DNA from 2 places in the Nocardia sp. NPDC049526 genome. Region 2 is predicted to be linked to the other one. Evidence: riboswitches for the same ligand, from Rfam matches in the RefSeq annotation. Region 2 holds a riboswitch; the other holds the start of a gene.

Region 1 (11,258 bases), on a different contig from region 2:
CGTCGAGACTCGCGCCTGCGGCGCATGCGCTTCGACGACTCGGACGCGAGACGGGCCGCGAACTCCTCGCTCGTAAGACTCGCTTCGTTGGGGTCACCGATGGCGGATCGTTCGGCCACCGGTGCACGCTCGCCGGATGGTCGAGTCCCGCGCCTGCGGCGCATGCGCTTCGACGAGTCGGCTGTGTTCGATGGCCGCGCCTTCGGCGCGGACGCGAGACGGGTCGCTCGTAAGACTCGCTCCGTAGTTGGAGAGTCTCCGCGGTCAACTCGCCTGCGATGGACTACATCGCATGCGCTGCGGGGTGCCCGGTTGGCGCGGACGTATCGTCGGAGCCATGGCTGTTGTGAAGATCAATGCGATCGAGGTTCCGGAGGGCGCGGGCCCCGAGTTGGAGAAGCGATTCGCCCATCGCGCGCATGCGGTCGAGGGCTCGCCGGGCTTCCTCGGCTTCCAGTTACTGCGGCCGGTGGCCGGAGAGAACCGGTACTTCGTTGTCACCCAGTGGGATTCGGAAGAGTCGTTCGCGGCGTGGCGGGACGGACCCGCGCGCGAGGCGCACGCCGGCGAGCGGCAGAAGCCGGTTTCGACGGGTGCCTCGCTGCTGGAATTCGAGGTTGTACTGGACGTCGCGGCCAAGTCCGCTTCCTGAAACCGCTGGACAGACCCGGCGCGCGACTCGCCCATCCCGGCCTGGGCAAGTCGCCCGCCATGTTGACGCCGAGTACAACCGGATGTCACAGTTCGAAGGACAAACGCGAGGGTGACGCGGTAATTCGGTGAAATTCCGGAGCGGTCGCGCCACTGTGTTCTTGCACCGAGTCCTTGGTGCCGGAAAGCCAGACACCGGCGCCTTCGCACCGAACAACTCACGGGACGCGCATCCCTAGGAGGACTCGAATGGCTATCGCGCATTCACCGAGTCGGGCAACTGATTCACTCGGCACACTGCTCATCGCAGTGGGCGTCGTTCTTCTCGCATTGCTCACGCTGTACCTGGTCGGCTTCGACCAGGGCGTCATCTCGCGCAGCGGGATGTACCTGCATGAGCTCATGCACGACGGACGTCACCTGCTCGGTGTGCCGTGCCACTGAGTACACCCACCCCGCCGACTCCGTCGGCGGCCGTACCCCTGGTCGGATCGCTCAAGACCCTGCTGCTCCGTGGCCTGCTGGCCGGCCTCATCGCCGGTCTGCTGGCCGCGACAGTGGGCTACTTCGTCGGCGAATCCAAGATCGACGCCGCCATCTCCATCGAAGAGGCCAATACCGCCAAGGAGCAGGCCGCCGAGCACGCCCAGGAACCAGCCGGGCATACGCACGGTGACGAGGAAGAACCGCTGGTCAGCCGGTCCGGGCAGAAGTTCGGGCAGTTCCTTGCGCTCGGACTCGCCGGGCTCGCGCTCGGGGCGATCTTCGCTTCGGTCGCGCACTTCGCACGCCGGTACACCACCTTGTCGGGGCCGAAGCTCGCGCTCGGATCGGCATTGGCCGGTTGGACCGCGATAGTGGCGGTGCCGTTCTTCAAGTACCCGGCCAATCCGCCCGCCGTGGGTGAACCGGACACCATCAACCAGCGCACCCTGCTGTGGTTGGCGGCGGTGCTACTCGGACTCGCTGCCGTCGGTATCGGGCTGTACGTCTACAAACTGCTTGCCGCGCAACTCGGTACGGTCCGGCTGATCGCCGGGGTCGCGGCATTCGTCCTCATCGTGGTACTCGGGTACATCCTGTTGCCCGGCGTGAACGAGGTGAAGGACGACTTCCCGGCCGTACTGCTGTGGCAGTTCCGTGCGACATCGCTCGGCGAGACGGCCACCCTGTGGGCCTGCCTCGGCCTCGGTTTCGCGGCGCTCACCGAATTCGCCACGCGCGATAGCACTCCGGTACGAGAAACAGCCGCTACCGCAGGCTGATCCGGAATTCGAACCGCGAAAGGCAGTGTCGGTCGTATGACCGCCACTGCCTTTTCCGTACGGCCGAGAACCGACCCACCACGCCCGGTTTTCGTGGCATTCACCGCACTCGTCATCGCGCTACTATGCGGCGTCGGCGAGGCCATCACCTACACCGCCGTGCAATTGGACCGCCCGAACGCCGATATCGGCTCACTCGCAACAGGTTCGGCCGTTCGCGGCGGCATTTATCTGGTGGTTCTCGGCGTCGCCGTCCAGATGGCGCGCGGCGCCCGCTGGGCCAGGCTGGTGCTCACCTTCGGCATCGGCGTAATCGGCCTGGCCTCTCTGACCATCGAACCACTGGCAGCCACGTTGTCCGCCAAGCAAATCGGCGACCTGTTCGACAACCTCACCGCATCCGCGGTGATCACCGGAACCTTCCGCACCGGGCACATCCTGGCCGTCTTGGTTGCCATCCCCGCCATGTACCACCCGACCGCCCGCCGCTACTTCAGGTAGTGGCCATCTCGCACAGGCTATTCGGTATGCGCGGTAATCGCCGGGTGCGCGACAGCGTTATTGCCAGCCGGGGCGGACCAGGCCGGATTCGTAGGCCATGACCACGAGTTGGGTGCGGTCTCTGGCGTCCAGTTTCATCAGGATGCGGCTGACGTGGGTGCGGGCGGTGGCGGGACTCATGAAGAGGCGTTCGCCGATTTCGGCATTGGTGAGACCCTCGGCTACCAGGGTCATGACCTCACGCTCGCGGTCGGTGAGTTCGGTGAACGCGGCGGGTGGGGGTTGTTTGGCGTGGGCGGAGAATTCGGCGATGAGGCGGCGGGTGACGCCGGGCGAGAGCAGGGCGTCGCCCGCGGCGACGACTCGGATGGCGCGGACGAGGTCGGCGGGTTCGGTGTGTTTGACCAGGAACCCCGTCGCGCCCGCGCGCATTGCTTCGAAGACGTATTCGTCGAGTTCGAAGGTGGTCAGGACGACAACCTTCACCTCGGCGAGTTTCGGATCCTCGGCGATCATTCTGGTGGCGGCAAGGCCGTCCAGGACCGGCATTCTGATATCCATCAGGACCACGTCGGGGGTCAGGCTGCGGGTCATGCGGACGGCCTGTTCGCCGTTATCGGCCTCACCCACCACCTCGATGCCGTCCTGCGCGTCGAGCAGCGCGACGAAACCGCCGCGCACCAGGGCCTGATCGTCGGCAACCAATACCCGGACGGGCCCACCCGCGTCCCTCGAATTGCCGCCGTTCATCGCGCCTCCTCCTGGGACGGTAGCCGGGCCACCACGCGGAATCCGCCACTGGGCCGCGGACCCGCGATCAGCTGACCGCCGAGAGCGTGTGCGCGTTCGCGCATGCCGAGAATGCCATTGCCGCCGCTCGGTCCGGACTTCGATTGTGTACCGGTGGCGCGAGCGTTGTCGATGGTGATCTCGACCGAATCGGCCGCGTAGCGGATGGTCACCGCGGCCGGTGCGCCGGGCGCGTGGCGGACCACATTGGTCAGCGATTCCTGGATGATGCGGGCCGCCGCCACATCGACGACGCTGGGCAATTTGTGTGCGGTGCCGATAATGCGGGTGTCGACCGTGAGACCGGCAGCGCGGGTGCGCTGCAGCAGTGCGTCCAGATCCTCGATGCTCGGCGCCGGACTCCGTGGGGCGGGCGGCGGTGCTTCGACGGTGTGGGCAACCGAATTATCTTGGGCCCGTTCGGATTCGTGGCGCGCGTGCGCGGATTCCGGCTCGACATCCGATTCACCCACTTCGGCCGCGCCGGGCGACGGACTGCCGCTGCGGATCGAGTGCAGCAGCGTATGCACCTCGGCCAACGCATCCTTGCTCGCCGTTTTGATAGCCGCGAGAGCCGATTCGGCCTGCTCCGGCTTCTTGTCGAAGAGCTCCAGCGCCACCGAGGACTGCACATTGATCAGCGAAAGGCTATGTGCCAGTACATCGTGCAACTCACGCGCGATCGCGAGCCGTTCCTCGCTGGCCCGCCGTTCGCGCTGCGCCTCCTCATCGCGGCGCGCCGCCTCGGCCCGCTGCCTGCGCGCCACCACCACCGCCTGGCGCTGGCGGATCCCCTCCGCGATCGCGACCAGCACACCCAGCCAGGCGATCATGCCGAATGCCAGCCACGGGTCGGCCGGATGCCCCACCAGCGCGGGCAGCGGCCAGAGCAGCGCGAGATAGCCGATCGGCGCGAGCGGATATGTCCACCAGCGCGATCCGACGATCGCCGCGCTGATGAATGCGATCACCAGTGAAACGAAGATCGGGCCGTAGCCGTAGCCGCGCAGCAGGTACACCGCGCAGGACGCGATCGTCACGAGCAGCGCGGGCAGCGGGTAGGAACGGCGTAGCAATAACGCCACCGGTCCGATGAGCAACAGCACATAGCCGAATGCGTCGAGCGAGTGCACTCCGGTCTGGCGCAGGTTGGCATTGCGTCCCCCGACGACCTGGATCGCCCCGACGACGAGCGCGAGCACCCAGTCCTGAAGGACCGGGCCACGTTTCGATTCCCCTGGCGCTGTCACACTTGCAGCCTATTGGCCCGGACGCGCCACGACGTCCGCCGCGCTACGTATGCTCCCCCGCCGCCCCGAATATTTTGCCGGCCGTTGGTGCCTCAACGGTCGCGTCGCGGGCCATCGGTCGAGGTGACAGCCAGGTTTCGGGCGTTCCCGACGAAGTTGCCCATATGCTTGCGAAATCAGTCGTCGCGTCCGCAGTCACGGCGCTTCGTAGGCCGCGGTACGTACATCGAGCATCGCCGCGCGACGGATGTGTCCCCCCTGGTCGGGGGCGGATTCTCGGTGCATGACAGATTCCATCGTGGTCACCGCAGGGCTGACCAAACGCTACGGCACCCACGTCGCCGTCGACCGCGTGCAAATGCATGTCGCGCCCGGGGAGATCTACGGTTTCCTCGGTCCGAACGGCGCGGGCAAGACGACCACGCTGCGAATGCTGGTCGGATTGATCCGTCCCACCGATGGCACCGCCACCGTGCTCGGACATACCCCGGGCGATCCGGCCGTGGTCCGCCGAATCGGCGTCCTTATCGAGGGACCTGGCTTCTACCCCTACCTCACCGGCCGCGACAACCTGCGGGTACTCGCGAAATATCGAGGCCTCGAGCGTGCCGACGCGGAGGACGCGCTCGACCGCGTCGGCCTCGCCAATCGCGCCGACGATAAGTTCCGCACCTACTCCCTCGGTATGAAGCAGCGCCTCGGCGTCGGCGCGGCTCTGCTCGGCCGTCCCGATCTGCTGATCCTGGACGAGCCGACCAATGGCCTCGACCCGCAGGGCATGGCCGAAATGCGAGAGCTCATCACAACTCTCGCCGGTGACGGTCACACCGTGCTGCTGTCCAGCCACATGCTCAGCGAGGTGCAGGAGATCTGCGACCGTGTCGGTGTTATCTCCGGCGGCAAGCTGCTCACCGAATCCACGGTCACCGAATTGCGCGGCGCCTCTTCGCTTTTACTGCGAGCCGAGCCGCTGGAGGTGGCATTTCCCGCCGTGCGCCGGGTGGTCGGCGAGCGTTCGGCCATGTTGACCGCGCGCGGAATTCGGATCGAGGCCGGTGCGGACAGCGCGCCGGTGGTCGCGCGTGCGGTCGTCGAATCCGGCGCGGATCTGCTGGAGCTGCGGACCGATGAAAAGTCCCTGGAAGAAGTGTTCTTCGAAATGACCCAATTGGAGCCAGCGAAATGAACGGGACAATGAACGGCCTGATGGCGAGCACGAGAGCGGAGATGCTGCGACTGCGTAAGTGGCCCGCATTCTGGATCATTCTCGGCACCTGGATTCTGCTGAATCTCACCTTCTCCTACCTCTTCAACTACCTCGCCTACTCCTCCGGCGATATGAAAACGATGTCGAACGGCGTGCCCAAAGACGTTCTGCTGCATCAGATGTTGCCCGCTGCGGTACCGGAGGTCTTCACCCAGGGCATGGCGATGTTCGGTGGTGCGCTGATGCTCATTCTCGGCGCATTGACCATCGGTAGCGGATATGGCTGGGGCACTTGGAAAACCGTGCTCACCCAGGGGCCGTCGCGGATAAATGCCATCGGCGGTGCGCTGATCAGCCTGGCGGTCACCGTTGTCGGGCTGGTGTGCGTCGCGTTCGTGGCGGATATCGGGGTCGCATCGATTATCGCGACAACCCGATCACAGTCGCTGGCACTGCCCGGCCTTGGCCAGGCGGTGAACGGAATCATCACCGGCACAGCGATTCTCGGCATGTGGACGCTGGCGGGCGCCCTGATCGGGGCGATCGCGCGCGGTCCGGCGCTGGCCGTCGGACTCGGACTGGTGTGGGTGCTGGTTGTGGAGAATCTGCTGCGCGGTGTTGCGGCGATCTTCAGCCCGATCAAGGTGCTCACCGATCATCTGCCCGGTACAGCAGCGGGTTCGATGGCCGGGGCGATGCGTACCGTCGAGGGGCCGTCGACGCCGGGGGTGCTCGACATCCTGTCGCGGACTCAGTCGCTCATCGCGCTGGTGGTGTACGTGGCGCTCTTCGCGGCGGGCACGATGTGGCTGGTGCAGCGGCGCGATATGGTCTGAACCCACAGGCGCCGAAACCGTTGGCGAACAACAGTTCGTCAGCGGTTCGGCGCATTCAGGGCGCGGACAGCACGGAACGGGCCAGTTCGGCCAGCGCCCCCGCGATCTGCGCGGAAGTGAGACCCCGCGCCCGCTGATGCCGATAGACCTCGGCGGCCAACGGCGCGAGCAGCGAATCGACCATGGCGTCCGGGTCCCCGATGCCTGCGGCCACCAACAGCGACCGGACGTGCAGGAACCAGAAGCCGTACGCACCGGCGGCGAACCGCGCGCCGCCGATCTCCGCGCCGAGCACCAAATCCGCGTGCCCGTCCAATAATTCGACCATGGCGGCATAGAAGGCGGCGAGCCGTTCGGCTGGTGGCGCGCCGGGACCGAGCGGTGGTTCACCGCGCAACAATTGCTCCTGCAGTGCGCGTTCGTGTTCGTCGAGCAGTGCGACGGCGATCGAATTCTTATCCGGATAGCGGCGGTACAGCGTGCCGCGACCGACCCCCGCCGCCTTGGCGATGTCGTCCATCGTGACAGTGCGCGGGTCCCGCGTTGCGAACAGCTCGGCGGCCGCGGCGAGCACTTTGGCTCGGTTGCGGGCCGCGTCCGCGCGCTCGGTCGGCAATGCCGGTTCCGGATGCCCGCCGAGCAGGTCCATATCGCTGTTCATCGCCCGACTGTACTCGACTTTCCAATCAAGTGGACAGAATGTCCGGTTGTCGGTACGGTAGCAACCGGACATGGTGTCCAGTTAGATTCGCGGGAGAGATCATGAGCACGTTGTTGCACCTCGATGCCAGCGCCCGGCGTCGTTCCATCAGCCGGGAACTGAGCGCGGCATTCGCCCAGGCATGGCGCGCCGGGAATCCCGAGGGCGGCTACATCTATCGCGACTTGGCGGCCGAGCCAGTGCCCTTCATCGACGAGGCATGGACCGAACTATGCGATGCCGTCCTCGCCCAACCAGGCACCGATCTGAACCGCCTCGCCGAACTGGTCCGCACACCGCAACAGGCCACCGCCTGGGCGATAGTGGAACCGCTGCTGACCGAGGTGCTGGCCGCCGATGTGATACTGATCGGCACCCCGATGTACAACTACTCGATTCCGGCAGCGCTCAAGGCCTGGCTCGATCAGGTGACCTTTCCGCGAATGTCCTTGGGCGACAGGCGATTCGTCGTCGTCTCCGCACGCGGCGGGTCGTACGCATCCGGCGCCCCCAAGGCCGCCTTCGACTATCAAGAGCGCTATCTGCGCGATTTCTTCGCGGGACATTTCGCCGTCACCGACACCGTCTTCGTCAATGCGGAACTCGCCAACTCGAGGCAGGACCCGGCACTGGCGCACCTGCGCGGCCGGCATGACGAATCCTATTCGGCCGCAATGGAATCCGCGCGCAATTTGGCCGGCCGCTAGCGACTGCTTGCAGGTCGCTCGAAAGGATCGGAGTACTGATGAATTGGATCATTCTCGGCATCGCCGGACTGGTGGAGATCATCTGGTCGCAAAGCATCAAGCCGACCGAGAACTTCACGCGCCTCGTCCCGACCGTCATCTGCTTCGTACTCGGCGCGGTCGCGGTGTATCTGCTGTCGCGGGCCATGCAGACGCTGCCGGTCGGCACGGCCTATGCGGTCTTCACCGGAATCGGCGCGGTCGGCGCGATCAGCCTCGGTGTCGTGATCAACAAGGATCCGATGAGCGCCGGACGGCTGCTGGCACTGTCGCTGATTCTCGGCGGCATCGTGCTGGCGCGCGTCACCAATCCGGACTGAGCAGGTCCGGCGGTACAGTCCGAAGCATGATCGAACCAGTGCGGGTACCCGATCTGTCGTCGCGCCCCTATGGGGTCGAAGTCGAGCGCACGATGACCGCGCCGCCACCGGCGCTGTACCGGGCCTGGACCGAGCGGTTCGACCACTGGTTCGCGACCCCCGGGTCGGTCCTCATGCGACCGGCCGTGAACGAGCCGTTCTTCTTCGAGGCCGAATATCAGGGCATGCGCAGCCCGCACCACGGACGGTTTCTCCGCCTGGTTCCGGATCAGATCGTAGAGCTGACCTGGGTGACCGGGTCTGGCGGCACCGAGGGCGCGGAAACCGTGGTGACGGTCGAGCTCGTGCCGATCCACTCCGGCACCCGACTTCGCTTGGCGCACGCGGGATTTGCCGATGAATCCGCCCGCGACCGGCATTTGCAGGCCTGGCCGCCGGTGCTCGAACAGCTCGATCAGCGCACGGCCGAGCCCGCCTGACGATCATCCGCTGCGGCACTCGAATCCGGCTGCCGCCTTCGCACGCGTCGCCGGGGCGGCGAGGGTAGGTTCGACTGCGAATTGTGATTCACACATCTTCGAAAGGACCGTGATGCCCACACGTACCGCGCGCACCGCTTGGACCGGTGGCCTCCAGGACGGCTCCGGCCAGGTCGAGTTGGCCAGTTCCGGTGTCGGCAAGTACGACGTCTCCTTCCCCAAGCGTGCCGCCGACGACGCCGACGGCACCACCAGCCCCGAGGAACTGATCGCGGCGGCGCACTCCTCCTGCTTCGCCATGGCCCTCTCAGCCCAGATCGGCAATGCCGGCGGCACGCCCGAGAGCCTGGACGTCACCGCCGATGTGACCCTCGGCCCGGATCCGGACGGCGGCTTCCGCATCAGCGCCATCAAACTCACCGTCCGCGGCCGGGTCTCCGGCCTGGACGCCGACGGCTTCGCCGCCGCGGCAGCCGCCGCCAAGGCGGGCTGCCCGGTCAGCAAGGCCCTCGCCGGGGTGGACAACATCACCCTCGACGCCGCCCTCGCCTGACTTCCCGGCTCCTCGCACGGCCAGTGCGAGGAGCCCAGTGGTTATGCGAGCGCCGCGTACGCGCACAGGCGTAGGGCGAACATCGTCGGCAGGCCGATGTCCGGGTGCGGGTGTCGGGCGCAGGGTTGGGTCATGAACATTTTCACGCAACCCGAGGCCATCACCTTCTTGGCCGATCACTATGACGGCGGATGGCATCCCTGGCCGTTCTTCTGGATCTTCCCAGTGCTGTTCTGGGCCACCATCATTGTCTTCTTCGTATTCGCGCGGCGGCGGTTCTGGGCACACCAGAGCGGAATCGGTGCGCTGCGTACCGCGTTCGCACGTGGCGAGATCACCGAGGATCAATATCGCAGTCGACTGGCGGTGCTGCGCGAGCGCGGAGCGAAGCCGCGCGGTGGCGAGACTCCCGCTACCTGAGCCGCAAGCTTTTCGGTAGGCCCGCCGCCCGGCCCCACGAGCGGCGGGCACCGCAACCGCATGTTTGCCCGAAATATCGGCCGGCAGCGTACGGCCTCATTCAGAACCGATGACTATTCGACCCGAATCACGGGAGACCCACACCATGAGCATGACCTTCGGAACCGTCATTACACCGCGATCGGGAGCCGAATGGGTGCGCGCGGTACAGAGCGCCGAACAGCAGGGCTACCGAACGATCCTGCTGCCGGACACGCTCGATACCCCATCCCCGTTCCCGACACTCGCGGCCGCCGCCGCGGTGACCACCACCATCCGACTGCGCCCGAACGTACTGGCCGCTCCCCTGCGGACTCCAGCCGCCACCGTGCGCGAAACCGCCGCACTGCAACTGCTTTCGGACCGACGATTCGAACTCGGCATCGGGTCGGGGCGTCCCGATGCGAGCGCCGAGGCCGAACGGCTCGGTATGCCTTGGGGTTCGGCGGCCCGACGCCGCGAGCAACTCATCGCCACCGTGCATGCCGTTCGTGAACAGGTCGATCCCGCGCTGCCGATCATCGTGGCCGCGAATGGACCTCGAATGCTCACTGTCGCAGCGGGTTTCGCCGATCGGGTATTGCTGGCCGCCGGGCCGGACGCGACCGAGGCCGATCTCGCCGAGATGGTCCGGATCGTGCGCGACAATACCGATCGCGATGTGCGCTTCACCCATCAGCTGGTCGGCATCGGCGACGAACTGCCGTTCTGGTTGAGCAAGCGGCTCGGACTCACCGCGGACGGACTGCGCGCGGGTGGATCGGCGGGTGTGCTGGACGGCGATCCGGCCACCGTCGCCGAGGTGCTCGAATACCGCCGGGAGAAGTACGGCATCGATGAACTGATCGTCCCCGGCGAACTGGCCGAAGCCTTCGCCCCGGCACTCGCCCTATTCACAAACCAGACTGTCTGACCCCGGACGGAAACCGTCACCCGCCACAGCGCCACGGCCGCAATTCTCGCGACCGTGGCGCTGTGCTGATATGCGCGCCCGTCATCGGGCACAACTGCCTGCGAAACTACTGCGCGTCCGGATTGGCCGCCTGCCGTTCGGCATCGGTGAATCCATCCACCGCCTGCCCGGGCGCGGCCATACTGCGCCGCGCCGAATACGCCGCGGCCGATGCGAATGCCCCCGCCGCCCCCGCCGGCGTCGCACCGTAGGTCAGCGAGCGCCGCGGATCGAACCCCAATTCGGACCCCACCGCCACCGCATCCATATTCGCGCCGAGGAATACGAAATCCCAGGAGTACACCTCCTGCTGCTGCGTAATCAGCGACCGGACCGCGGCATGCGTCCATTCCCGGCTGGAATTCTCGTGCCCATCGGTCAGTACAACGACGATCACCGTGCCCGGGCGCTCATGCTCAGGTCGAGCCGAGAGTTCCCGGCCGACATCGGTGACCAGCCGCCCCACCGCGTCATACAGCGCGGTTCCACCGCGCGGCTGCAGGCTCAGCGGCGGTACCTCGGCGATCGGCCGATTCGCATAGACCAGTTC
Region 2 (11,258 bases):
ATCGAGAACCTCACCTCGGTACGCGGTGGCGGCGCCTTGCGCGGATTGGCTCAGAGTGCGAAAGGTAAAGGGGGAGTGGATGTCTCGTTCTTCGAACGGGAATACATCCCGGTGTACCCCGCGACCGCGAAAGTGCAGAGCTGGGATCTGCTCGCCTGCGTCCGGCAGGTGCTCGACCAACTCGACCCGATCGACGATCCGCTGCCGAGTGATCTGCGCGACGACCGCGCGCTGATGAAGATCTCCGACGCGCTGCGCCTGATCCACCTGCCCGAACGCAAGTCCGATATCGAACAGGCCAGGGAGCGCTTGCGTTTCGACGAGGCGCTGGCCCTGCAACTGGTCCTCGCCGAGCGACGACACGACGCGGAGGCGCGAGCGGCCCGGCCGTGTCCGCCCCGATCCGACGGTATCGCAGCGGCTTTCGACACCCGCCTGCCCTTCGAACTGACCGAGGGACAGCAGCAGGTGATCGCGGAAATCTCCGACGACCTCGCGCGCAGCCATCCGATGCACCGGCTACTGCAGGGCGAGGTGGGTTCGGGCAAGACCATCGTCGCACTGCACGCCATGCTGCAGGTGGTCGACGCCGGTCAGCAGTGCGCGCTGCTCGCACCAACGGAAGTCCTTGCCGCCCAGCACTATCGGTCACTGGGCGCGATGCTGGGCGATCTCGGCACCGCCGGTGAGCTCGGCGCCGCCGACAACGCGACCAAGGTCGTGCTGGTGACCGGATCGATGTCGGCGTCGGCGAAGAAAGCGGCGCTACTGGATGCGGTCACCGGCGAAGCAGGCATTGTGATCGGCACCCACGCGCTCATCCAGGACGCGGTGGAGTTCTTCGATCTCGGCATGGTGATCGTCGACGAACAGCATCGGTTCGGTGTCGAACAGCGGGATGCGTTGCGCGCCAAGGCGAAATCCGGCACCAGCCCGCATCTGCTCGTGATGACCGCGACCCCGATTCCCCGCACCATCGCCATGACAACCCTCGGCGATCTGGAGACATCGACCCTCACTCAGCTGCCCCGCGGTCGCTCGCCGATCGTGTCGAAGGTGGTGCCGCGCAAACAGCATCCGAACTGGGTCGACCGTGCCTGGGAACGCATCCTCGAGGAGGTCGGCGCAGGTCGGCAGGCCTATGTGGTGTGCTCGCGCATCGGCGACGACGAAGAGAACGGCAAGGGCCGCAACGGCAAGAAGTCCGGTAAGGCAGAGGAGAAGGAAGGCCCGACCACGGCCGCGGCGCTCGAGGTCTTCGACATGCTGCGCACCGGTCCGCTCGCGAGCGTCCGGGTCGGCCTGCTGCACGGCAGGCTCCCGACCGATGAAAAAGACCAGGTGATGCGCGCATTCAACGACGGCGACATCGACGTGCTCGTCTGCACCACGGTAGTGGAGGTCGGCGTCGACGTGCCCAATGCGACCGTTATGGTCATCGTGGACGCGGACCGCTTCGGTGTCAGCCAGCTGCATCAGTTGCGCGGCCGCATCGGCCGTGGCAAATACCCCGGCCTGTGCTTGCTCATCACCGACGCGGGCCCAACCGGCACCGCCATGGCCCGCCTCGACGCCGTCGCCGCCACCACCGACGGCTTCGAACTCGCTGTACTCGACCTGCGCCAACGCCGCGAAGGCGACGTCCTCGGCGCCGCCCAGTCCGGCACCGCCCGCTCGCTGCGCCTGCTCTCCCTACTCGACGACCTCGAAGTCATCACCGCCGCCCAAGACCTCGCCCGCCAAGTAGTCGAATCCGACCCCGGCCTGCACCGCCACCCGGGCCTCGCCACCATGATGCACGCCGCCGTAGACGCCGAGCGCCTCGAGTACCTGGCGAAGTCGTGAGAATGCACTGGTGGAGAGGCGTTCTCGATGTTTGCCTGCCCCAGCGCATGGTGATCGACTGTCCAGAACTAGCGCAGGACTCGGGGGTAGGGCAGATCCGTGCTGATGTGCTCGGTGACTGCGAGGGGGCTGCCGATCTGAGGGAAGGCGCGCTGCGGACAGGAGGGGCGCTCGCAGACCTTGCAGCCCGCGCCGATCGGCACCGCTGCTGCCGGACTGTCGAGTTGTAGACCGTTCGAATACACCAGCCGGTCGGCGTATTCGATATCGCAACCCAGGCCGATCGCGAAATCCTTTGTCGCCGTGCTGAATCCGTGGGGCCCCGCCAGCGCGGTGCGGGCGATCCAGAGGTAGCGGCGGCCATCGGGCATTGCCGCCATCTGGGTCAGGATGCGACCAGGATTGGCGAAGGCCTCGTGCACCACCCATAGCGGGCAGCTGCCCCCGACCCGGGAGAAATGGAATGCCGTGGCGGACTGGCGTTTCGAGATATTGCCCGCCCGGTCGGTGCGGACGAGGAAGAACGGAACGCCGCGCTGCCCCTGCCGCTGCAGGGTGCTCAACCGGTGGCAGATGGTCTCGAAGCCGACCTCGAAACGCAGACTGAGCAGATCGATGTCGTAGCGCAGTTCCTCGGCCGACCGCAGAAAGCGGCCATACGGCAGCGCCAGTGCGCCCGCGAAGTAATTCGCCAACCCGATCCGCGCCAACGTCCTGGATTCGCCGGTGAGCGACGGTGTTTCGGCGAGTACGGCATCCAGATCCTTGCCGTACAGCAGAAAGCCGAGGGTGGTGGCAATTTGAAATGCGCGCTGCCCGGGACGCAGCCGCCGCGCCAGCGTCAGCGTGCGGCTGTCCGGATCGTAATGCCGTTTCGGGATAGACGGATCCGCGCCGTCACCGCGCACCAGCACGGTGACCCCGGCGCGCTCCTCGGCCACCCTGGCGAGTTGTCGATCGAGGGACCCGATGCTCAGACCGCACTCCTCGAAGAGCTGTTCGGCCGCATGATCGAGTTGCGCGATGTGATTGTGGTGGTCGTAGAAGAAATCCCGCACATCCTCATACGGCATGGGCACGCCGGGTGCGCCCGTCGGCGCGGCCACCCGGGCGGAGAGCAGATCGAGTTGATCTGTCGCCGCGCGCAATCGCCGATGCATCGCGACGACGATCCGGGAGACCTCCGGCAGTCGCGTCGCCAGTTCCTCCACCTCGGTCAGTGGCGCACTGTCACCGCCCGCCGCATCGACGAGTACCTCGTGCAGATCCGAGACCAGCCGGGCATCGGAGTCGGCCGCGAAAAATTGCACGTCGAGGTCGAAGGTGGAGTTGAGCTTCAGCAGCACCGGAATGGTGAGCGGTCGCTGGTCGCGCTCGAGCTGGTTGAGGTAGCTGGGCGATAGATCCAGGGATTTCGCCAGTGCCGCCTGGGTCATCCGCCGTTCCTCGCGCAACCGTCTCAGTCGGGCGCCCGCGTACATCTTGCGCACCGCAAGATGGTAGCCCTCGGAATTCGCAATCATCGCAAAATTGAGGATTCTCGCCCGCAGAAATCTGCTGTTGCAAGGGATTTTGCCGAAGATTAATCCTGCGTAGCGTGCGAAGGAGGGCCGCTGGCCCGTCTGGAACCGGCGGATGGATGAAAACCCACATCGTACGCGCCCGCGCCGCCACCGCGGACCTTCCGCGCACAGAACACTTGGCCATCAGAATTGCCGAGGTCGCCGCCGATCCGGTCGAGGTGACCGCCGAGGTCCGCGCGAGGATCGTGAACCGGATCGTCGACAGCGCATTGTGCGCGCCTTCGAGATTTCGCTGATCCTTTACGTGGAGCACAGTTTCAACGCATCCACCTTCGTCGCGCGTGTGGTCACCTCGACCCGCTCGGATATGTACAGCGCGATCATCGCTGCGATCGAGGGTCCGCTGTACGGCGGTGCCAATGGGTGTCGCAGCGCGAACTGCTGGTTGCGGGCTGATCCTGGCACAACCAAGCGATTGTTTGGTGTAATCGGTGCGATCGAATCGACCGATGTGCCCGATCGTATCGGCGCAAGGAAGCGAGCGAACCGAATGCCGAGCCCCGACGAAATCGTCACCGCCATGTGCCGCAGCTGGGCCGATCCCGACCCGGACCGGATCAGCGCCTTCTTCGCCGAAGACGCCGTCTACCACAACATTCCGATGGAACCCATCAACGGCCGCGCTGCCATCCGCGATTTTATCGCCGGTTTCCTCAGCACCTTCGAATCCATCGAATTCGACGTGCACCACCAGGTCGCCGCCGGAAATATCGTCATGAACGAGCGCACCGATATCTTGCGCGGCCTGGGCAAAGACACCCCGCTGCCGGTAGTGGGCGTCTTCGAGGTCGCCGACGGCGCCATCACCGCCTGGCGCGACTACTTCGATATGGCCGCCATCAATCGCGCCTTCGGAACCGAGCCCGCGGCCGAATAGTCGAGGGAACCGACGGAACCGAATCGGTCGGCCCTGCGTCGAATAGAACATCGGGGGTGATATCTGATGGCGACGTATGAGGAGGGGTTACGCATGGATCGTTGCTCGGAATGTCATACGGCCTGGCGGCGGGGACTGAGCGCACGGTCGCGCCTGCGGCCGATGGTCCGCAACGGTGAAAGTTGTGAGAGGTACACGCCGCGCCGTCGGCTCCGGCCTTTCCCCGGGGCCGAATCTCATTGATATGCAGCCCGATAGCGCGGTGACCAAACCGCGCTATCGGGCTGCGCGGTCTTCGAGCAGGAATATGCGCGGATGCAGTCGATCGCGAGGTCGAGATGTTCGGGTGGGACGGCGTGGCTGCAATTGGAATTGGTTCGCCACACGGCGCGGACCCGGGCGAGCGCGCCCGCCCTCCCATTCGAGAGGGCGAGCGCATTATCCCGCTAGCGCACCGCGGCCGCAGCAGCGACCAGATTGCGCAATGACGCCTCGACCTCGACTGGTCCACGCGTCTTCAATCCGCAGTCCGGATTGACCCAAAGCCGTTCGGCGGGAACGGCCTTCAGTGCGGCGCGCAGGGAGGCGGTGATCTCCTCGACACTCGGCACCCGCGGTGAGTGGATGTCGTACACGCCCGGTCCGACGCCGAGATCGAACCCTGCCGCATTCAGATCGTCGAGCACTTCCATATGCGAGCGCGCCGCCTCGATGGAGGTCACATCGGCATCCAATCCGGCGATCGCATCGATGACCTCACCGAATTCCGAATAGCAGAGATGGGTGTGGATCTGTGTGGCATCCGAGACCCCGGAGGTCGCCAACCGGAAAGCGCCGACCGACCACTCCAGGTACTCGCCCTGATCGGCCGCGCGCAGCGGCAGCAGTTCCCGCAGCGCGGGCTCGTCGACCTGGATGATCCGAATGCCCGCGGCCTGTAGATCGACCGTCTCGTCCCGGATCGCCAGCGCCACTTGACGTGCCGAATCCGCCAACGGTTGGTCATCGCGGACGAACGACCAGGCCAGAATCGTCACTGGGCCGGTCAGCATGCCCTTGACCGGCTTATCGGTCAACGATTGCGCGTAGCCGATCCAATCCACGGTCATCGGCGCGGGCCGCGCCACATCGCCGAACAGAATCGGCGGCCGCACACAACGCGTGCCGTAGGACTGCACCCAGCCCGCGTCGGTGGCGGCGAATCCGTCGAGTTGCTCGGCGAAGTACTGCACCATGTCATTGCGCTCCGGCTCGCCGTGCACCAGTACATCCAGGCCCAGCTTCTCTTGCAACGCAATGACATCCGCGATCTCGGATCGCATCCGCCGCACGTACTCGGCCTGATCGATCGCACCCTTGCGCAATGCCGCGCGTGCCAGTCGGATCGCCGAGGTCTGCGGATACGAGCCGATCGTCGTGGTCGGCAGCGATGGCAGTCGCAGCCGCTCGGCTTGCAATGCCCGTCGCTGTTGCGCGGGTGCCCGCCGGGTTGCATCCGTACCGAGTGTGGCCAGCCGCGCCCGAACCTGCGAATTATCCAACCGAGGATCGCTACGCCTGGTGGCGAGAGCGGTACGGACCGTAGCCAATTCATCGGCGATCGCCTCGGGCCCCGCGCTCAGTGCGGTCGCGAGCAATCGCACCTCGGCGACCTTCTCCGCACCGAAGGCCAACCACGAACGCAGCCGCTCGTCGAGGCTGGTTTCGCTCGCCAAGGTATAGGGCACGTGCAGCAATGAGCAGGAACTCGACACCGCAACGGATTTCGCGCACCCCAGCACCGTGCCGAGCGTCGCCAAAGTCTTTTCCAGATCGGCCCGCCAGACATTTCGACCGTCGACCACTCCGGCCACCAGCAGCTTGTTCGCCAGCGCCGGCACACCGGAGAGATCGGCGTCAACCGTGAAATCCAGTGCGATACCTTCGATTTCGGCCTCGACCAAGGCACTCAACGCCGCACCTGGCTTGCCGAAGTACGTTGCCACCAGCAGCGCGGGGCGATCCGTCGCGGCCGACAGTTCGGCGTAGGTCCGCCGCACGCCTTCGACCTCGTCAGCGGTCAGATCGGTGGCCAGGACCGGCTCGTCGAGTTGTACCCATTCCGCGCCCGCCACGGCCAGCAGCCGCAACAGCTCCCGATAGAGCGGCACCAACTCGTCGAGCCGATCCAGTGCCGCACCGCCGGTCGCCTTCGCCAGCTTCAGGAAGGTGATGGGGCCGACCACCACCGGTCGCGCGGGCACCCCCAGCGCGAGCGCTTCCCGCAGCTCATCCAACACCTTCGATGGATCCAGCGAGAACACCGTCTCCGGACCGATTTCCGGCACCAGATAGTGATAATTGGTATCGAACCATTTGGTCATCTCCAGCGGTTCGACGGTATCGGTGCCGCGTGCGGCGGCGAAATAGCGATCCAGTGGATCGGCGATACCGGCGACCCGGGCCGGCAGCGCGCCGAGCAATACGGCGGTATCGAGCATCTGGTCGTAGTAGGAGAAGGTGCCGACCGGGATGGAATCCATTCCGGCGCTTTGTAATTCGGTCAGCTGGTCGCGTCGCAGATCGCGTGCTGTCGCGTGCAGTTGCTGCGCGTCGATGCGTCCGGCCCAGTAGGACTCGGTGGCGCGCTTGAGCTCACGGTGCGGCCCCACCCGCGGGAGACCGAGAACCGTCGCGGTGAACGGGTTATGCGTAACAGTCACGAATTTCTCCAGTGCTGAGATCGAAGACCATCGCCCTACGAGCTAGCGGAGACCGAATGACGTGCCGGCACACCGATGGAGCCCGACAATCACACGGAGGTCCGCGCGCCCAATCCACGAGGCGGTGGCCGCCGGATACGGCGTATCCGACACGGCTGGCAGGTCTTCGGACTTGCGGGCACGGGCCTTCTGGCCGACCCCGTACGGGGCTCACCTACTGGCCGTCGCTTCCCGGGTGGTTGCCCAGTGCTCGATGACGGCGGTCGTTCCTGCATACCGCTGCGGGACAGTCCCGGATTCTCACCGGGTTCCCTCTCATCCGCGCACCGGTTTCCCGATCCGCGAACTCGACTCCGTAACGCGACGTCGGGGCTCCATCTCGTCTACGCACGGCGAACCAGCTGCGTCAACCAGCATAGGCGGCCGCGCAATCGGATTTCACAGCGCTCGATGCGCAGCGGGTTTGCGAAGTTGTCGCCAGGTGCGTTCGAGTCGCCGGTGGCACCCGACCGCACTTGTGACCGCGACGGACGGTGAGATGTGTCGGTGAGGTGAACACAACTTCGCAACTCTGCTAGGACTCGTTGTGAAGATTCCGCGAAGGGGACTTCCCTGTCAGGCCACGATTCCGGGGCGGGTACCTTAGTTCAATGTTCTCGAAAGTCTTGGTTGCCAACCGTGGCGAGATCGCCATCCGCGCCTTCCGCGCGGCCTACGAACTCGGCATCGGGACAGTCGCCGTCTTCCCGTACGAGGACCGCAACTCGGTCCACCGGTTGAAGGCCGCGGAGTCCTACCAGATCGGCGAAGAAGGGCACCCGGTCCGGGCGTACCTGTCGATAGCGGCGATCATCGAGGCGGCCAAGTCCGCGGGTGCCGACGCCATTTACCCCGGTTACGGCTTCCTGTCCGAGAACCCGGACCTCGCGGCGGCCTGCGCGCGCGAGGGCATCACCTTCATCGGTCCGTCGGCCGAAGTGCTCGAACTGGCTGGTAACAAGGCTCGCGCGATCGAGGCGGCGCGGGCAGCGGGTCTGCCGGTGCTGAAGTCCAGCGCGCCCTCCGCCGAGGTGGACGAACTGCTGGCCGCCTCCGAGGAGCTGGACTATCCGATCTTCGTGAAGGCCGTCGCGGGTGGCGGTGGCCGCGGTATGCGCCGGGTCGCCGATCCCGCACAGCTGCGCGAATCGATCGAGGCCGCGTCCCGCGAGGCGGAGTCGGCCTTCGGTGATCCGACCGTCTTCCTGGAACAGGCCGTGGTAAATCCGCGCCACATCGAGGTGCAGATCCTGGCCGACCAGCACGGCAATGTCATGCACCTGTTCGAGCGCGACTGTTCGGTGCAGCGCCGCCACCAGAAGGTGATCGAGCTCGCACCCGCCCCGAACCTGGATCCCGCACTGCGCGAACGCATCTGCAACGACGCCGTGGCCTTCGCCCGCCAGATCGGCTACAGCTGCGCGGGCACCGTCGAATTCCTGCTCGACGAGCGCGGCAACCATGTCTTCATCGAGATGAACCCGCGCATCCAGGTCGAGCACACGGTGACCGAGGAGATCACCGATGTCGATCTGGTGCAGTCCCAGCTGCGCATCGCGGCGGGGGAGACACTCGAACAACTCGGTCTGAGTCAGGACAAGGTCGCCATTCGTGGTGCTGCCCTGCAGTGCCGGATCACCACCGAGGATCCGGCCAACGGCTTCCGCCCCGACACCGGCCGCATCACCGCATACCGCACCCCCGGCGGCGCGGGCATCCGCCTCGACGGCGGTGCGAACCTGGGCGCGGAGATCGGCGCCTACTTCGACTCGATGCTGGTCAAGCTCACCTGCCGCGGCCGCGATCTGCCCGCCGCCGTGGCCAGGGCGAGTCGCGCACTCGCGGAATTCCGCATCCGCGGCGTCACCACCAATATCCCGTTCTTGCTCGCGGTGCTCGACGATCCGGACTTCAAGGCCGGACGGGTCACCACCTCGTTCATCGATGAGCGCCCACAGCTGCTGACCCTGCGCGGTTCGGCCGACCGCGGCACCAAGATCCTGAACTACCTCGCCGATATCACCGTGAACAAGCCGCACGGCGACCGCCCGACCACGGTGTACCCGCACGACAAGCTGCCTGCCATCGATCTGAGCGTGCCGCCGCCGGACGGTTCCCGTCAGCGGCTGCTGCGCCTGGGCCCGGACGGGTTCGCGCAGGCGCTGCGCGAGCAGAAGGCCGTCGGCGTCACCGACACCACCTTCCGCGACGCACACCAGTCGCTGCTGGCCACCCGCGTGCGCACCAATGGACTGCTCGGCGTCGCCGGACATGTCGCGCGCCTGACACCGGAACTGCTGTCCATCGAGGCATGGGGCGGCGCGACTTACGATGTGGCACTGCGCTTCCTGTTCGAGGACCCGTGGGAGCGGCTGGCCGCACTGCGCGAGGCCGTGCCGAATATCTGTCTGCAGATGCTGCTGCGCGGACGCAATACCGTCGGCTATACGCCGTACCCGGAGCAGGTGACGCGCGCGTTCGTGCAGGAGGCAACCGACACCGGCATCGACATCTTCCGCATCTTCGACGCGCTCAACAATGTCGACCAGATGCGTCCGGCCATCGACGCGGTGCGTGAAACCGGCACGGCCATCGCGGAAGTCGCGATGAGCTACACCGGCGACCTGTCCAACCCGGACGAAAACCTCTACACCCTCGACTACTACCTCAAGCTCGCCGAGCAGATCGTCGACGCGGGCGCGCACGTACTGGCTATCAAGGATATGGCGGGCCTGCTGCGCGCTCCGGCCGCCGCGACCCTGGTCTCCGCGCTGCGCAGCAATTTCGACCTGCCGGTGCATGTGCACACCCACGACACCCCCGGCGGTCAGCTGGCCACCTACCTCGCCGCCTGGCAGGCCGGCGCCGACGCGGTCGACGGCGCGAGTGCCGCCATGGCCGGAACCACCAGTCAGCCAGCGCTTTCCGCGATCGTCGCGGCTGCCGCGCACAGCGAATTCGACACCGGTCTCAACCTGCAGAACGTCTGCGATCTGGAGCCGTACTGGGAGGCGTTGCGAAAGGTGTACGCGCCCTTCGAATCCGGGCTGCCCGCGCCGACCGGCCGGGTGTACACCCACGAAATCCCGGGCGGTCAGCTGTCGAATCTGCGTCAGCAGGCCATCGCACTCGGCCTCGGTGACCGTTTCGAAGAGGTCGAGGCGAAATACGCTGCGGCGGACCGACTTCTGGGCCGCCTGGTAAAGGTCACCCCGTCCTCGAAGGTGGTCGGCGACCTCGCGCTCGCACTGGTCGGCACCGGCGTCGATATCGAAAGCTTCGCCGCCGATCCGGGCCGCTACGACATTCCGGATTCGGTAATCGGTTTCCTCCGGGGCGAACTCGGCAATCCGGCGGGCGGCTGGCCCGAACCGTTCCGCAGCCGCGCACTGGCCGGACGTGGACCGGCCAAGCCGGAGACCCCGCTGACCCCCGCGGACGAGGCCGGACTCGCCGGTTCCTCCGAACTGCGCCGCGCCACGCTCAACCGGCTGCTCTTCCCCGGTCCCACCGCCGAATTCCTCGCGCACCGGGAAAAGTACGGCGACACCATGGGTCTGTCGGCCAACCAGTTCTTCTACGGACTGCGCCGCGGCGACGAACACCGTGTGCAACTGGAGAAGGGCGTCACCCTGCTCATCGGACTGGAGGCCATCTCCGAACCCGATGAGCGCGGTATGCGTACGGTCATGTGCATCATGAACGGCCAATTGCGCCCGGTCGCCGTGCGCGACCGCTCCATCGCCAGCGAGATCCCGGCCGCCGAGAAGGCCGATAAGAACAACGCGGGCCATATCGCCGCCCCGTTCGCCGGTGTGGTGACACTCGCTGTGTCCGAAGGCGATTCGATCGCGGCGGGCGATATCGTCGGCACCATCGAGGCGATGAAGATGGAGGCCGCGATCACCGCGCCGCGGGCCGGCCTCGTCGGCCGGGTCGCGATCGGCAAGGTGCAGCAGGTCGAAGGCGGTGACCTGCTGGTCGAACTGACGGTGCGCGAGTCCGCGGCCGAATGACCCGGATCGTCGCGGGTACCGCGGGCGGGCGGCGGCTACGCGTCCCGCCCGCGGGTACCCGGCCCACCTCCGATCGGGTGCGTGAGGCGCTGTTCAGCGCCCTCGACGCCCGCATCGATTTCGACGGCCTCCGTGTGCTCGACCTCTACGCCGGATCCGGTGCGCTGGGCCTGGAAGCCCTTTCCCGCGGCGCTAC

Evidence for each region. Region 2 has a riboswitch for cobalamin ahead of metE (5-methyltetrahydropteroyltriglutamate--homocysteine S-methyltransferase). Riboswitches for the same ligand answer to the same signal wherever they lie in the genome.
Region 1: another riboswitch for cobalamin. It lies ahead of ACIBW7_RS04910 (CbtB-domain containing protein); the one in region 2 lies ahead of metE (5-methyltetrahydropteroyltriglutamate--homocysteine S-methyltransferase).

Annotation. Positions count from the first base shown of each region.
Region 1 is NZ_JBITMA010000001.1:1,097,661-1,108,918, reverse strand. It holds gene mhuD (mycobilin-forming heme oxygenase MhuD) at 338-652, shown strand; cobalamin riboswitch at 718-870, shown strand; gene ACIBW7_RS04910 (CbtB-domain containing protein) at 901-1,095, shown strand; gene ACIBW7_RS04905 (CbtA family protein) at 1,086-1,916, shown strand; gene ACIBW7_RS04900 (hypothetical protein) at 1,953-2,417, shown strand; gene ACIBW7_RS04895 (response regulator transcription factor) at 2,475-3,167, opposite strand; gene ACIBW7_RS04890 (sensor histidine kinase) at 3,164-4,456, opposite strand; gene ACIBW7_RS04885 (ABC transporter ATP-binding protein) at 4,740-5,642, shown strand; gene ACIBW7_RS04880 (ABC transporter permease) at 5,663-6,499, shown strand; gene ACIBW7_RS04875 (TetR/AcrR family transcriptional regulator) at 6,555-7,160, opposite strand; gene ACIBW7_RS04870 (FMN-dependent NADH-azoreductase) at 7,262-7,906, shown strand; gene ACIBW7_RS04865 (DMT family transporter) at 7,945-8,265, shown strand; gene ACIBW7_RS04860 (SRPBCC domain-containing protein) at 8,292-8,744, shown strand; gene ACIBW7_RS04855 (OsmC family peroxiredoxin) at 8,857-9,297, shown strand; gene ACIBW7_RS04850 (SHOCT domain-containing protein) at 9,430-9,717, shown strand; gene ACIBW7_RS04845 (LLM class flavin-dependent oxidoreductase) at 9,827-10,669, shown strand; gene ACIBW7_RS04840 (VWA domain-containing protein) at 10,776-11,258, opposite strand, start outside.
Region 2 is NZ_JBITMA010000004.1:239,404-250,661, reverse strand. It holds gene recG (ATP-dependent DNA helicase RecG) at 1-1,845, shown strand, start outside; gene ACIBW7_RS14755 (short-chain fatty acyl-CoA regulator family protein) at 1,914-3,335, opposite strand; gene ACIBW7_RS14750 (hypothetical protein) at 3,485-3,664, shown strand; partial or broken gene ACIBW7_RS14745 (citrate/2-methylcitrate synthase) at 3,637-3,789, shown strand; gene ACIBW7_RS14740 (nuclear transport factor 2 family protein) at 3,919-4,305, shown strand; gene metE (5-methyltetrahydropteroyltriglutamate--homocysteine S-methyltransferase) at 4,752-7,007, opposite strand; cobalamin riboswitch at 7,147-7,353, opposite strand; gene ACIBW7_RS14730 (pyruvate carboxylase) at 7,658-11,062, shown strand; gene rsmD (16S rRNA (guanine(966)-N(2))-methyltransferase RsmD) at 11,059-11,258, shown strand, end outside.